Regions from separate parts of the Lysinibacillus sp. JNUCC-52 genome, predicted to be linked through region 1. Evidence: riboswitches for the same ligand, from Rfam matches in the RefSeq annotation. Region 1 holds a riboswitch; the other holds the start of a gene.
What was found. Region 1 has a riboswitch for FMN ahead of ribE (riboflavin synthase). Riboswitches for the same ligand answer to the same signal wherever they lie in the genome.

Region 1 (7,539 bases):
CAAAAACCTGGTGCAAGCATACTTATTAATATACCTACAATTCGCAGGAGGCGCTCAAGAGAGCTTACAAAAACAGGATATTCATTATCCTCCCCCGATTTAAAGAGTAAAAAAATATTAGGTGGGGTAATAATCGCATAGGATACCCCATCAACTAAAATAATAATACGGCCTCTACTTAATGCTTGTATTGCAAAATCAGGCCGACCAGTATAATCATGATGTGGCAAAATCTTTGCTGTATTTTCTACTCTCTCCATCAATATGTCGCCACTAAACACAACATCTGTATCTACTTTACGTAATTGCTTTCTAATTTCATCCACCATAGTTTTATCTGTAATGTCGTCCATATAGAGAACAGCGACTGTTGTTTGAGACCGCTTGCCAATTTCCATCGTCTCTACACAAAATGATTTAGTTGGTAGTCGCTTACGAATTAAAGCAATATTAATAAATACATCTTCTATAAAATTGTCTCTCGGCCCTTTTATAATTACTTCTTCTGCTGTTTCTGAAGGCACTCGATTCGGCTTTTTAGCAATTTTACTTGAAAATAAAATTTTCTCCTCTTCAAAGTAAAGTAATGCATAACCCGAAAACACACGACGAATAGCATCATCTGTATTTGATATTTTTTGGAAATTTGGAATGTGTAATTTATGTTTTAGCTGATCTTCTAGTGATGTTGGTGAGGCATCCTCGAAAAAAGCTTCAACTCGATCTATAATAACCTTATTCAATAAAAACGGATCGAACATCGCATCACATGTAATAAAATGTACGTTATGTTGGTGAAAGGAATAGGATTGAAATTTTACGTCAGCAGAGAGTTTAAATAGTTCTTTTAACGTTTTTAATTCGAATTCTTGTTTCAATGATTGAATATTCCTCATCTCCCACTCACTAGATTCATACTAAAATTCCATAAACATATATTTCCCAATGCCCAATAAATTATGCAATATACACGTGATCTTTCATGGAAATTTTAATACATCGGAATTTCAATCATTTTAACTAATTAGTTTCTGTAAGTTCGCCATTTCAATAGCTGAGATTGCTGCATCATAGCCTTTATTCCCTGATTTTGTTCCAGCTCGTTCCACTGCCTGTTCAATATTTTCGGTTGTGACAACACCAAAAATAACTGGTACATTTGTAGCAAGAGACACATTTGCTATGCCTTTTGCTGATTCGTTACAAACATAATCATAATGTGTTGTAGAGCCACGAATAACTGTACCTAAACCAATAATGGCATCATATTTTTTTGTTTCAGCTAATTGTTTTGCGATAAATGGAATTTCGAATGCACCTGGTACCCACGCAACATCAATTAACTCTTCGTCTACACCGTGACGCTTTAAGCCATCTAATGCGCCACTTAATAATTTACTTGTAATAAATTCATTGAATCGACCAACTACTACCGCTATTTTTAAATCATTGCCGATCAATTGTGCTTCAAATGTTTTTCCCATAATGAATTCTCCTCTTTTACACTGTAAGTGAATTTTTTCCTTGGATTTGTTGACGGCGATATGCTGCTAATGCATCAATCGATATCATTTTTAATTGGTGTTTTTTTGCATATTTAACTAAATCATCGAAGCGTAACATTTCACCATCATCCCCCATAATTTCACAAATTACGCCCGCTTGTATGCTTTGGCAAAGCTTCGCTAAATCGATAGTAGCCTCAGTATGTCCTCTGCGTTCTAACACACCATTTTCCTTTGCTATCAGGGGAAATACATGACCAGGTCTACGAAAATCAGTCGCTTGCGCTTGTGACGCTAGCATTTTCTGAATCGTCAATGCACGTTCATAGGCGCTAATACCTGTTTTTGTATCTATATAATCAATACTTACGGTAAATGCCGTTTGATGATTGTCTGTATTATTTACGACCATTGGAGGCAATGCTAATTGTTGTGCAAGCTGCTGTGAAATCGGCGTACAAATAAGCCCTCTTCCATATGTAGCCATAAAGTTTATCGTTTCTGGTGTCATAAACTCTGCAAGGGCAAGTAAATCCCCTTCATTTTCACGGTCTTCATCGTCCACGACAACAATCATTTTGCCTTGTTTTAAATCTGCAATTGCTTCTTCAATTGAATGTAGCAAAATTGCCACCTCCTAATAAACTTTCATTTATTGTCCGTTCTATACTTTCTAAACAGGCTAAAAGCCATGCTTTGCTAAGTAATCTTTCGTAATGGCCGATGTTTGCTGACCACGGTGGAGCTGATGCATAATGTATTTGCCAATCAAATCGGTTTCTATGTTGACTAATGCCCCAACATTTTTTATTCCTAGTACTGTTTCCTCGTATGTGTGCGGAATAAGAGATACGGTAACACTGTTTTTATCCACATAGAAGAGCGTTAAGCTTGTTCCATCAATTGTGATTGAACCTTTAGGAATACAATAGCTCGTTAATTGTTCTGACAGTGCTATATCGATGTAGACTGCATTGGCCATTGGACGTTTGCGTAAAATTTTCCCCACACCGTCAACATGACCTGAAACAAAATGACCGCCAAAACGCCCGTTTGCAGGCATCGCTCGCTCTAAATTTACAGCATTCCCAACGACCAGTTGCTGCAAATTTGTCGCTTTCACTGTTTCAGGCATTACGTCCATTGTTAATTCCTGCTCATTATATTGTGTGACTGTCAAACATACGCCATTAACAGCTATACTATCTCCTAGCTTCACATCAGATACTATCTTTGGCGAAGTAACAGTTATTTTCATACTTTGCCTATCGTTTTGCAAGGTTTTTACTGTACCAATATCCTCAATAATACCTGTAAACATTTTTCCACCAACTTTCCAATTTTTATTTCGACTTGTAATTGCCTAAACGAGCTAAACAAAAAACCCCTTTTTAACAAAGGGGTTTGGGAGTTCTAATAAATAAGACGTCACGAAATAAACCTAGTGGATATGATATTCTCCACAGGCTACCATCTCATTGTTCTTCTCCCATCCAGACTATAACTGTCGGTTTTGGATTTGCACCAAATCAGCTTGCGCTCACGGACTTTGAATTGCTTCATCACCGCCGATTGGGAATTTCACCCTACCCCGAAGAACAGATACTTATTAAATTGTTAACTAAATAAAAAACTCCCCAACGAAGTCGATGGGAAGTAGCAATCTATATAAGCGTAGCCAAATAGACCCTTTAAACTCATACGAATTTAAAAAGCTTATACGTTTACCCTTCTCCCATCCAGACTGTAACTGTCGGTTTTGGATTTGCACCAAATCAGCTTGCGCTCACGGACTTTGAATTACTTCATCACCGCCGATTGGGAATTTCACCCTACCCTGAAGGATATGTTTATTTAGTTACTTCATACGATAACATTATTTTAATACATTATCTACTTAAAATTTTTTAATGGCTATTTTGTGTAGTTTAATTGCCTTGGCACAATCCAAATGTGCAAATTAAAACAACCAGCCAACAATTGAGCGTATTAAGGAGCTAGTGACTTTTAGGATACTTTAAAATTAGTAACGTCGAATGGAATTTTGAAGGATTCATAAATAAATACACTCTTTTAGTAGAAGGTCGTACAGTGGCCTTCATCTTAACTAAAAGAGCGTATTCTCTTTTTACTAAATGTAATTAGAACGTTTAGGCAAGTACTTCTTTCAGAAACATCCCCGTATAGGAATCCAATACTTTTGCCACTTGCTCTGGCGTTCCTTCCGCTACAAGCTTTCCACCTGCGGCTCCTCCTTCAGGTCCAATATCGATAACCCAATCAGATTCACGGATTAATTCTAGACTATGCTCGACGACAATAACGGTATTGCCCGCACACACAAGTCTGTTTAATAAAGCATGCAGCAGTTTTATATCAGATGGATGAAGACCCGTCGTAGGTTCGTCCAATAAATAAAGCGTGTGGCTTTTGGATGCTTTACTTAATTCGTTTGCCAGCCTAATACGCTGTCCTTCACCGCCAGATAAAGTTTTGACCGATTGTCCCCATTGAAGATAACCCAACCCTACCTCACATAGCATTTCAATCATGCGAGAAATCTTTGTTTCCGATTTCAAAATTGGTAAGCTCTCCTCTACAGACATATTTAGCAAATCTGAAATGGAGTACCCTTCATATTTTACTTGCAACACTTCGTCAGTAAATCTTTTACCTTTGCAGTTTGTACATGTCACTTCTATATCTGCTAGGAAGTCCATATCTACTGATAATACACCTAAGCCTTGGCATGTTTCACATCGTCCACCCGGAGAGTTAAATGAGAAATGCTTTGAAGTTAATTCTCTCTCTTTTGCTTCTGGTAATCCTGCAAACAATTTGCGGAGGTGCGTAAAGACATCCGTATAGGTAGCGACATTAGAGCGCTGTACTCTTCCCATTGGCGATTGGTCAAAAATAACGATATTTTCGATATGTTCTAACCCACTAATTTCCTTACATCCAGTTTGGACAAGGTTTTTCGATTTTCCTTGCGCAAGAATGTCGAAAACAAGCGTGGATTTCCCCGAACCTGAAACGCCTGTTACTGACACGAGACAGCCCAATGGAATAGAAACAGTAGGGATGTCGACATTTCGAAGTTTTGCTTGTTGAATAGTGATATGTTGTCCATTTCCCTCCCTACGAACTCGAACAGGAGAAGGGGAACATTCTTCTACTAGATAAGCTCCAGTCACTGATTGCCCATTTGACATTAAATCATCCAGACTGCCTTCACCTACAACAGTACCACCATGTATTCCCGCACCAGGACCGATATCAATGATATGATCTGCAGCACGCATCATCTCAACATCATGCTCGATAACTAGTACAGTATTACCTAAATCACGTAATTCCTGAAGCACTCGAATGAGACCTGCTGTATCCTTTGCATGAAGACCAGTTGTCGGTTCATCCAAAATATACAGAACGCCAGTTAAAGCGGAACCAAGTATGGTAGCAAGTCGTAAACGTTGTGTTTCTCCTCCTGACAATGATACCGTCTTACGGTTTAATGAAAGGTACCCAAGTCCAACATCGATAAGCCGCTGAAGTGTTGTTAACATATCCTCGATAATAGGCACCAATAAATGATGACTTGCTTCAGGGAACGTCGTCTGCAAGCTATTCGTCCATTGCAATACATCTTCAAGTGACCACTCTGATACGTCCGAAATTGTTGCGTCCGCTACCTTAACTTGACGCACTTCTTTCTTTAAGCGTGCACCAAGGCAATCTGGGCAAAGTTGTTCATGAAAGAAACCTCCTTCTTTTTCTTTAGCTCCTGATTCTCCCTCTTTCTCCTTATAACGTCTCCATAAGCTCGGTATGACTCCTTCAAACTTTGTTCCTGCGGCCGGTTTACTATTTGGATAGTGACGTTTAAATTCCTCGCTCTCGACACCATAATATAATAAATCTCGCTGAACATCATCGTAATCTTTTAATGGTAGATTAGGGTCAAATTCAAAGCCATAATGCTTTCCTGCTGCCACTAAAATACGCATTTGAATGTCACGATGGACCCCCTTAAGGGATGCTACGCCTCCTTCGCGTAAGCTAAGCTCAGGATTAAAAACCATCGCCTCATTTATACTCGCCACATGACCAAGACCGCTACAAGTTTCACAAGCACCTTCTGGCTTGTTAAAAGAAAAATGTAACATACCTAACTTCGCTTGCTGTTCATGACAATTTGGACAACTAATGATTTGATTATCTGTTTCCTCATCTTCCTCTACGAACGCTTCAGTTGGTTCAAAAGAAGCAGGAATACTTACATGACATGAAGTACAAACTTGTTCACCAAATCTGGCAAAGATAAAACGGATATACTTATAAATTTCTGTTACTGTTCCTACCGTTGAACGTGGATTTCGATTCGTAACATGCTGCCCAACACTGATTGACGGTGACAGTCCTCGAATAAACTCAACCTTAGGCTTGCTAATCGCATTAGCCATCATTCCCATAGAATCTAAATACTGTCTCTGGCATTCCCGCTGAAGTGTATCCATAGCTAACGTTGATTTCCCTGAGCCAGACGGTCCAGTCAGCACTACTAGCTTATATTTAGGTATGGAAAGCGACACTTTCTTCAAATTATTTTCCCAAGCACCTTTAATAAAAATAGTCTCTTTCATCATTGTCCTCCTGAACATCGTACGACTTATTAGTATCATCAATAGCTTAAATTCTTACTATATTTTATTTAGTTTTCCCTGTTGTCTTTTTCAGCTGTAACAATCACTCGGGAGTTCCCCATCATGAAAACGAAAATGGCTGCAATAACAATAGGAATGAGCGCAAGAAGAAATACATGTGTAACAGAGTTAGACATAGCATTCACAATAATATCAAGAATGTTTGCAGGGATATTCTCGCGTACACTAGGTTCAAAAATTTCTCTCATATCGCCAACATCAAACATTGCAGAATTTGAGCCTTGCCCCATATTTTTAAAACCTTCCGTTAGCTTACTAGCAAATACATTGTTTTGAATTGTTCCAAAAATTGTAATCCCCATCGTCATACCTAGCGTACGCAGAAACGAATTGGTTGAATTCGCCGTACCCCGATAACGAGCATCTAAATTATGCTGTGAAGCGGTCGGTAGTAATGAGAAGGAGAAGCCCATGCCAAAGCCTACGAGAATCATATACAGCGTAAGAAGTATTCGAGCCGTATCTGGTGTAAGTGTACTTAGTAAAAACATACCTACAAAATAAGATATAACTGAAATAACCATTAAGTTTCGATAGCTTATTTTCGTTAAGAAAATACCACCAAAAGCACTTCCTGCCACGGACCCCAACATCATTGGCATCAGAATTAGCCCTGCATTCGTAGCGGAAGCACCATATACAGCCTGCACATAAATCGGTATATATACTGTTAAAATAATAAAAGTACCGCCATATAAGAAAGCTAACATTTGCGAAGAGGCAAATAAACGACGTTTAAATAAGAAGAAAGGAAGTATTGGTTCTTCTGCTTTCAGCTCTACAAAAAAGAACACAATAAAGAACACAGCAAAACTGATAAATAATGAAATTATCGGTGCTGAATTCCAATCGAACTGTTTACCTCCTAGCTCCAATGCAAACATAAGACTGATAACAGCCAATACAAGTGTCGCCGCTCCCCACCAATCGATTTTCTGCTTTGTAAGCATCGGAGATTCCTTGTAATTTTTTATAATTAACATTAATGAAACGATACCGATTGGCAGGTTAATATAAAAAACCCATTCCCAACCAAAATGGGCTGTAATATAAGCACCGAGAAGTGGTCCTACGACACTTGCGATACCGAATACAGCGCCGAGTAGCCCTACCATTTTCCCCCGTTTTTCTGGTGGAAAGATGTCAAATACAATTGTAAATGCGATTGGCATTAGCGCACCTGCACCAATCCCTTGAATCGCGCGAAAAATGCTAAGTTGCTCAATTGTATGAGCGAAACCGCAAAGAGCCGAACCAAGTAAAAACACACCTAGACCAAAAATAAAAAATCTTTTTCTTCCATACAT
Region 2 (7,539 bases), 280 kb from region 1:
ATCACTGTATTTTACTAGATATTATGATGCCTGAAAAAGATGGGCTAGAAGTTTGTGCAGAAATTAGAGAACGTGCTGCTACGCCAATTATTTTATTAACTGCAAAGGGTGAGGAAGCAAACCGTGTACAAGGCTTCGAGCTTGGGGCAGATGATTATATTGTAAAGCCATTTAGTCCTCGCGAGGTAGTGCTACGTGTAAAAGCTATTTTACGTCGCTCACAAGCATTTTCACCTACAACAAATGCATCTTCATCTAAAGATTTAGTGGTATTCCAACACTTGATGATAGATCATGATGCTCACCGTGTAACTGCAGAGGGAATCGAAGTAAACTTAACACCGAAAGAGTATGAATTATTGTATTTCCTTGCAAAATCTCCAGACAAAGTATTTGACCGTGAACAATTACTAAAAGAGGTTTGGCATTACGATTTCTTTGGCGATCTACGTACAGTAGATACACATGTGAAGCGATTACGTGAGAAGCTTAATCGTGTTTCAGAAAACGCTGCAAAAATGATTGTCACTGTTTGGGGCGTTGGCTACAAATTTGAGGTTGTCAATGAATAGAATATGGAACAGTGTTGTCGGGAAGCTATGGGTAACCATATTGCTTCTCGTTTCATTTGTATTATTTGTTTTCACGGTTTTAATGCTCGAATTTCTTCAAAACTATCACATGCAGCAAGCGGAAATTTCATTGCGTCAAACGGCTGCAACAATAGCGAGTATAGTGGACGACAATGAGACAGCAGAATCGACTTCGCAATTATTAACAGATATTTTACCTGATGGGACAAATGCACTTATTGCGATTAATCATCTGGAAGTAACATTTGCGATGCAAGAAGGCGTTAATAAAGAAGAAATACAAGATGCGATTTTAGCGAATAAAGCATTCCATGAAGTATTTAAATCAGATGATCCTATCATTAAGGAAATGATGATGCCATCGTCGACTGATAAAGAAAAAATGGAATCGTATGTCGTGCTAGGTTTCCCACTAAACGTGGAAAATGAAGTGCATGGTGCGGTCTTTATTTACCAAAGTCCAGATGCGTTACATAAAACGTCAAAAGAGACTACGAAAATTGTCTTTTTAGCGGCGTTTATTGCTTTTGTGTTAACGACATTCTTTGCCTTTTTCCTATCATCACGTATTACTTCACCGCTACGAAAAATGCGCGAGCTTGCGTTCGAAATTGCTAAAGGGAATTTCGAGGCTAAAATGCCGACAACGCAAAACGATGAAATTGGGCAGCTTGCAGTTGCATTCAATCAAATGGGACGCCAATTAAAGCATAATTTAGAGGTAATCAATCAAGAGAATGAGCAATTGTCCAATATTTTAACTTCTATGACTGACGCTGTTATTACGTTTAATCGTGATCGTACTATTTTACTTAGCAATCCACCTGCGGAACGCTTAATGCAAAAATGGTTTGTTAATAAAGGCTCTCAAAGTGCGAAGCCTATTCCACCTGAGCTATATCATATGCTTGATCACGTATTAATGTTTGAGGATAAGCTAGAAGAAGAAATTGAGATGGATGGAAATTATTATACATTTACGATTAGTCCGCTCTATAGTGGGGAATTGATACGAGGAGCTGTTGCTGTTATTCGTGATATGACAGAGCAGCATCGTCTAGAAAAGCTTCGCTCAGACTTTATTGCCAATGTATCACATGAGTTACGGACACCTATTTCCATGCTTCAGGGCTACTCAGAAGCACTAATGGATGATGATTTTATTCAAGATCAAGAAGAGCGTAATGAGATTACAAAAATTATTTATGATGAATCAAAGCGTATGGGACGTTTAGTTACAGACTTATTGGATTTAGCACGCATGGAATCTGGACATATGACACTATACAAAGATGAAGTGCCGATTAACGCGACATTTGAGCGCATTACACAAAAATTTGCCCAAGTAGCAAAAGAGAAGCATGTGCAGCTCCTATTTAATAGTGAGTTTGATGAAGATGCGGTAATAAGCATGGATGAGGATCGTATTGAACAAGTGTTAACGAATTTAGTAGATAATGCACTGCGTCATACAGATGAAGGCTCTGTCTTTGTGAAAGTAGAGCAGGAGCCGACTTTTGCCAAAATCTCTGTTCAGGATACGGGCCACGGAATTCCACAGGAAGATTTGCCGTATGTTTTTGAGCGTTTTTACAAGGCAGATAAAGCGCGTACACGTTCTAAAGGGGGAACGGGTTTAGGGCTTGCCATTGCTCGAAATATTGTAAAAGCTCATTCTGGGAATATTATGGTCGACAGTGTATTAAAAGAAGGTACAACCTTTACTTTCTATTTACCCTTTGACTAACTTTGTCCGATAAAAACCCATTGATTTGAAAAGTGTATTAGCTGACTTAATGCCAATGCCTGTAAGCTTTTTGCATGGAGGTTTATACAGGTATTTGGCACATAGTGAAATTTTAAAGCAAAACATTAATTACGATGTAACTTGTGCGAGCGTTAGACGACAAATACTATGAGAACGGGGGTGGAGTGCTTTGAATGACTCCGTGTTCCATCGATTATACGATTCATACCATCAAGATGTGTTCCAGTTTCTTATTTATCTAGTAAAAAATCGTACACTTGCTGAAGATCTATCACATGAGGTGTACGTTCGTGTTCTGCGTTCTTATGAACAATTTGCAGGAAATAGCAGTGAAAAAACATGGCTTTTTGCCATTGCGAAAAATGTCGCAATCGATCATTTTAGAAAGCAGGCCGTGCGGAAAAAACATTCGCTCGATTTTTTTGACTGGGAAACGGAACAATTACATTCAACCACACCATCACCAGAAGAAATGCTACAGGCCAGTGATGAATTAATGCAGATAGAGTCTGCGCTTGAAATTTGTACAGGAGATCAAAAAATGGTTATTATTATGCGCTATTTCCAAGATTTATCGATTGCTGAAACGGCGCAAATACTTGATTGGACAGAAGCGAAGGTTAAAACGACGCAACATCGAGCCATTAAGTTTTTAAGGCAACAGCTACAACAGGTAAGGGAACAGGAGGCGAAAAGGCAATGACTCATAAACAATTTGACAACGATGAACAACTAGAACAAATGTTGAAGAATGCCCCGAAGCTGACTGATGACCGTTCGAAAGAAGAAGTGCTGAAGCGATTGCTTGCAGATGCCCGCCTGCAAGATAATATACATCTTCAAGAAGCAATGCAACAACCGACAGATTCAAAAGTGCTTGAAGAACAAGAGCAGTCTATCGCTGTTCAAGAAAATGAAAGTATGAAGCCTGTGAAGCAGCGTAGAAAGAGTAGACTACCTATTTTTAGCAGTATTGCAGCAGTTTTGGTACTATCCGTAGCAGGGTACGTGTTTTTATCAAATAATAATCCAGTGAAGGACGAGGCAAACGCCCCCCCTGAAAACTTTTCTACGATGCAAGAGGATCAAGCAGTAACAGAAAGTGAAAATGCAGATGGTGTGATGAAAGCAAATATCGGTGCCGAACATGCAAGAATGCTATCCCTTCGTACATCGGTTTACGAAGAAGATTTAGCAAATGCAGTCGTATTTAGAATCGGCTTACCAGGTGGCAATGCTGATAGCATACCAATGACCTATGTTATCCCGAATGAAAAAATAACGGCTGATTTTGGAAAGAAAAAGCCGACAACACTACAAATGTATGAAAAATACGCACCACAAATTGATGAGGAAGCGCTAGGCTTTGCTAATTATCATCCATACAAAGGTGAGTTGAAAGAAGAAGGAGAGACGCTAGTTCACGTCTTACCTGAAAAAAATGATTACGATGTAGCGTCAGCTTCCGTAACAAAATATTTAAGCTCGTTAAAGGATACGTTTACCGACTCAGAATATAAAGCGATTTCGTTAAAAAATGCAGATGGTACTCCTTATGAATTCTCACAGGCTGGTGAGCCAAGTGAGCCTATTCAGTTAACGAAAGATCATCATTACAACTATTATTTATATACAGAAGAAAATGGGACTGAATATTTATCGCCCGACTTCCACCAAACGTATCCAACTGTTACAGAGGCACTTATTGCCATGCGTGATAAAAGAGATGATATTTATGTACCCGTTGTCCCTGAAAATGTAACATATACAGTGAAAGAGGAAGAGGGGGGTGTTGTCATCACATTTGACGCACCGCTTGATTTGACGACAATGGATGCAGTAAGAGCTACGCAATTAATCGAAGCAATGATGCTGACAGCTTCAAGCTTCGATAAAAAACTGCGCTTAGATAACGTCGTACAGGAGAGTTGGGAAGGCTTTGATTTAACAAAGTTTTTACCCATGCCTGTAGGGGCAAATAAACAAACGATGCAGTAACAAAGTACAGCAGCTATCTATTGGGAGATAGCTGCTTTTTTGTGTCTCCGTGTCGGAATAATGCTGTAGGGTGAATCGCGGAATCAGGGTGCTGGAACGCGGAATCTTGATGTCGAAGCGCGGAATTCGAGTGCTATAACGCGGAAATCAAGCTCTGAATCGCGGAATTCCAGTGTTAGAAAGCGGAATCCTTATGCTAAAACGGAATTCATCGCACACAGATTAAAACATACAAATTTAATCGGAATTTTTTAAGCAGAAGTATTTACTTTTGTGCGATAAAACATTATAGTTAATTTATAAAATAATATTGATTCATCTTCGGGGCAGGGTGAAAATCCCGACCGGCGGTAATAGAGTTGTAAATCGCTAGTGTATTACAAACTACATTAGCTCGTAAGATTTACTACATGGCTCTTCAGCCCGCGACCTGTGCAAAGATTTTTTTGCATGGCTGACTTGGTGTGATTCCAAGGCCGACAGTATAGTCTGGATGGGAGAAGATGAAGGTACGATCGTCATTCGTTGTTACGAATTAAGCTATGTGCGAACGTTTTTTTCAGTGTGTCTATGGATTGCACTGTTTGCACAAAAAAAGCTAGTAATGGCGCTATTTAATCATGCCTTTTCTCCCTTATGCTGATGTGCATAAGGGTTTTTTCGTGAAAAAACAATCGATTACGTCGTAACCTTTCTTCTTGCAAGATTGAATCAGCAAAGAGGAGAGAGTTTTCAATGAAGAAAAATATCAAACTGCAATCTTTTATTACGATTGGTATGCTGAGCAGTATCTCGTTTTTATTAATGCTATTTAATTTCCCAATTCCGCCGTTCCCAGCATTCTTAGAGGTGGATTTCAGTGATATGCCAGCTTTACTTGCTGCTATTACGATGGGTCCAGTAGCGGGTATTTTAGTAGAACTATTTAAAAATATATTGGATTGGATTTTCTCAGGTACGCCTACAGGGGTTCCAGTCGGTCATATTGCAAACTTTGTAACGGGTATATTATTTATTTTACCAGTATCATTTGTGTTTAATCGTTTTAAAACAATTGCAGGTCTCGTTGGAGGTTTGGCAACAGGAACAATCGTTATGGCAGTAGGTATGAGCGTTTTAAATTACGCAGTATTTTTACCGATGTACACGTATTTCTTAGGCATGGAGCCAGTAGTTGGCGATTCATTATATAAAATGATTATTGCAGGTATTTTGCCATTTAATATCGTCAAAGGTGTGCTATTAACAGCGATTATGGCGTTACTGTTTACAACGATGCGCAGATGGATTGAGCAACAACGTACAATGTATTTATCAAAATAATAAATTAAGCCTCGAGTTTATTCTTACTCGGGGTTTTTTGTTTATAGATCCATTAGCATGTGAAATCTTTGGGAATTGACTAGTCTAAATTACTATTTTAATGTACAATTAATGTGAGATTAGTTAGATTTGAGGAGATTGAAGAGATGAGTGAAAACAATGGACAATGGTCCAGTAAGTTAGGGTTTATTTTAGCATCGGCGGGTGCTGCGATTGGGCTAGGGGCTATTTGGAAGCTACCTTATGTGACAGGTCAAAGTGGGGGAGGCGCATTTTTCCTTATATTTGTGGTGTTCACTTTGTTAATTGGCCTACCGATGTTATTATCTGAGTATATTTTAGGGCGTGGTACGCAATCGGAGGCGATCACAGCCTATAAAAAGGTAGTTCCAACGAAACCTGCTTGGGCTTGGGTTGGACGCATGGGTGTACTTGGCTGTTTTTTATTATTAACCTTTTACAGTGTTGTAGGGGGCTGGATATTTATATATAGTGGCCTAGGTGTATCAGGGGCTGTTATTGATTCTACGGTTAATCCGAGTGAACTATTTGGAACAATTATTAGCACGCCGTGGATTACGTTATTAGGTTTAGCGTTATTTACACTGGTAAATGTACTCGTCATTTCGCTCGGTGTGCAAAATGGTATTGAAAAAGCAAATAAGTGGATGATGCCATTATTATTTGTGATGTTCATCGTTCTTGTTATTCGAGCATTAACATTAGATGGGGCAATGGAAGGTGTGAAATTCTTCCTATGGCCAGATTTTACAAATATAACGGGTAAGGCGCTATTAGAAGCATTAGGGCAGTCATTCTTTGGTTTGGCAGTCGGGTTCTCTTGTTTAGTTACATATAGTTCGTATTTGAAAAAGGATGTTAGTTTACCAAACTCAGCAGGTTCAGTAGTTATACTGACGGTGCTTGTGTCATTTTTAGCAGGACTAGCTATTTTCCCTGTAGTGTTTGCTTTTGATTTAGAGCCACAAGCTGGACCTGGCTTATTATTTATGGTGCTACCGACTGCATTTAGTCAAATGCCTTTTGGTGAAGTATTTTTAGCGCTGTTTTTATTACTGTTTTTATTTGCAACGTTAACGTCATCATTTAGTTTATATGAAATTATTGTTGCAGCATTTATAGAAAAGTGGCATATGTCACGTTCAGTCTTAACGTTGTTACTAGGAGTTATTGTCTTTATTGCTGCCATTCCGTCGGCTTTATCGTCTAGCTTGTTAGCAGATGTCTCTATTTTCGGGAAGTCGATTTTTGATGCTACTGATTATTTAGTGTCCAATTTAATGTTACCAATGGGCAACTTATTGATTGCGATATTTATTGCTTATGTAGTTGATAAAAGCTTTGTGAAAAAGGAATTGTTAATGGGAAGTCAAATGGGGCAGGGTTTTTATAAGACATATCGCATATTAATGTTAGTGGTCGTACCGATCGTTATTATCGTTGTTTTATTAAATATGCTTTTACAAAAATAATTGAAGAGTAAAATTGTGTGAGTGCCTGGCACTCGTGCGCGCAACGAAAGCCGCAACACTCGCTATCACGCGATTTGTTGCGGCTTTGTTTTGGGTTCTCGCAGAGGACTGAAAGAATTCAGAATTGTTTGCGTGCCTGGCACCTAATCTAATATTCACTTAGTGCGAGTTCACCTGACCAGCTTTTTTCTTTAATCATTTGCTGTGCTTGTAGTTCACTTTTTGCAATAGGGAATACTTTATCACATTGGGAGATAGCGAACAGTTTTCGAATAAATTCATCTGTCACAATAATGGCGATTTTCCGTTCGGCAATCATAACTTTCTTTGCGAAATTAATAATCATACCAAAACCAGTACTATC

Region 2: linked by a shared signal. The riboswitch ahead of JNUCC52_RS07060 (ECF transporter S component) and the one ahead of ribE (riboflavin synthase) in region 1 are both predicted to bind FMN.

What each region holds. Positions count from the first base shown of each region.
Region 1 covers NZ_CP065546.1:1,069,972-1,077,510, forward strand. Annotated here, with positions in the region: gene JNUCC52_RS05665 (spore germination protein) at 1-887, opposite strand, end outside; gene ribH (6,7-dimethyl-8-ribityllumazine synthase) at 1,017-1,484, opposite strand; partial or broken gene ribB (3,4-dihydroxy-2-butanone-4-phosphate synthase) at 1,537-2,130, opposite strand; gene ribE (riboflavin synthase) at 2,188-2,826, opposite strand; FMN riboswitch at 2,983-3,108, opposite strand; FMN riboswitch at 3,229-3,354, opposite strand; gene uvrA (excinuclease ABC subunit UvrA) at 3,656-6,151, opposite strand; gene JNUCC52_RS05690 (MDR family MFS transporter) at 6,220-7,539, opposite strand, start outside.
Region 2 covers NZ_CP065546.1:1,350,053-1,357,591, reverse strand. Annotated here, with positions in the region: gene JNUCC52_RS07080 (response regulator transcription factor) at 1-572, shown strand, start outside; gene JNUCC52_RS07075 (ATP-binding protein) at 565-2,340, shown strand; gene sigX (RNA polymerase sigma factor SigX) at 2,531-3,064, shown strand; gene JNUCC52_RS07065 (RNA polymerase subunit sigma) at 3,061-4,359, shown strand; FMN riboswitch at 4,673-4,868, shown strand; gene JNUCC52_RS07060 (ECF transporter S component) at 5,095-5,682, shown strand; gene JNUCC52_RS07055 (sodium-dependent transporter) at 5,829-7,175, shown strand; gene JNUCC52_RS07050 (STAS domain-containing protein) at 7,324-7,539, opposite strand, start outside.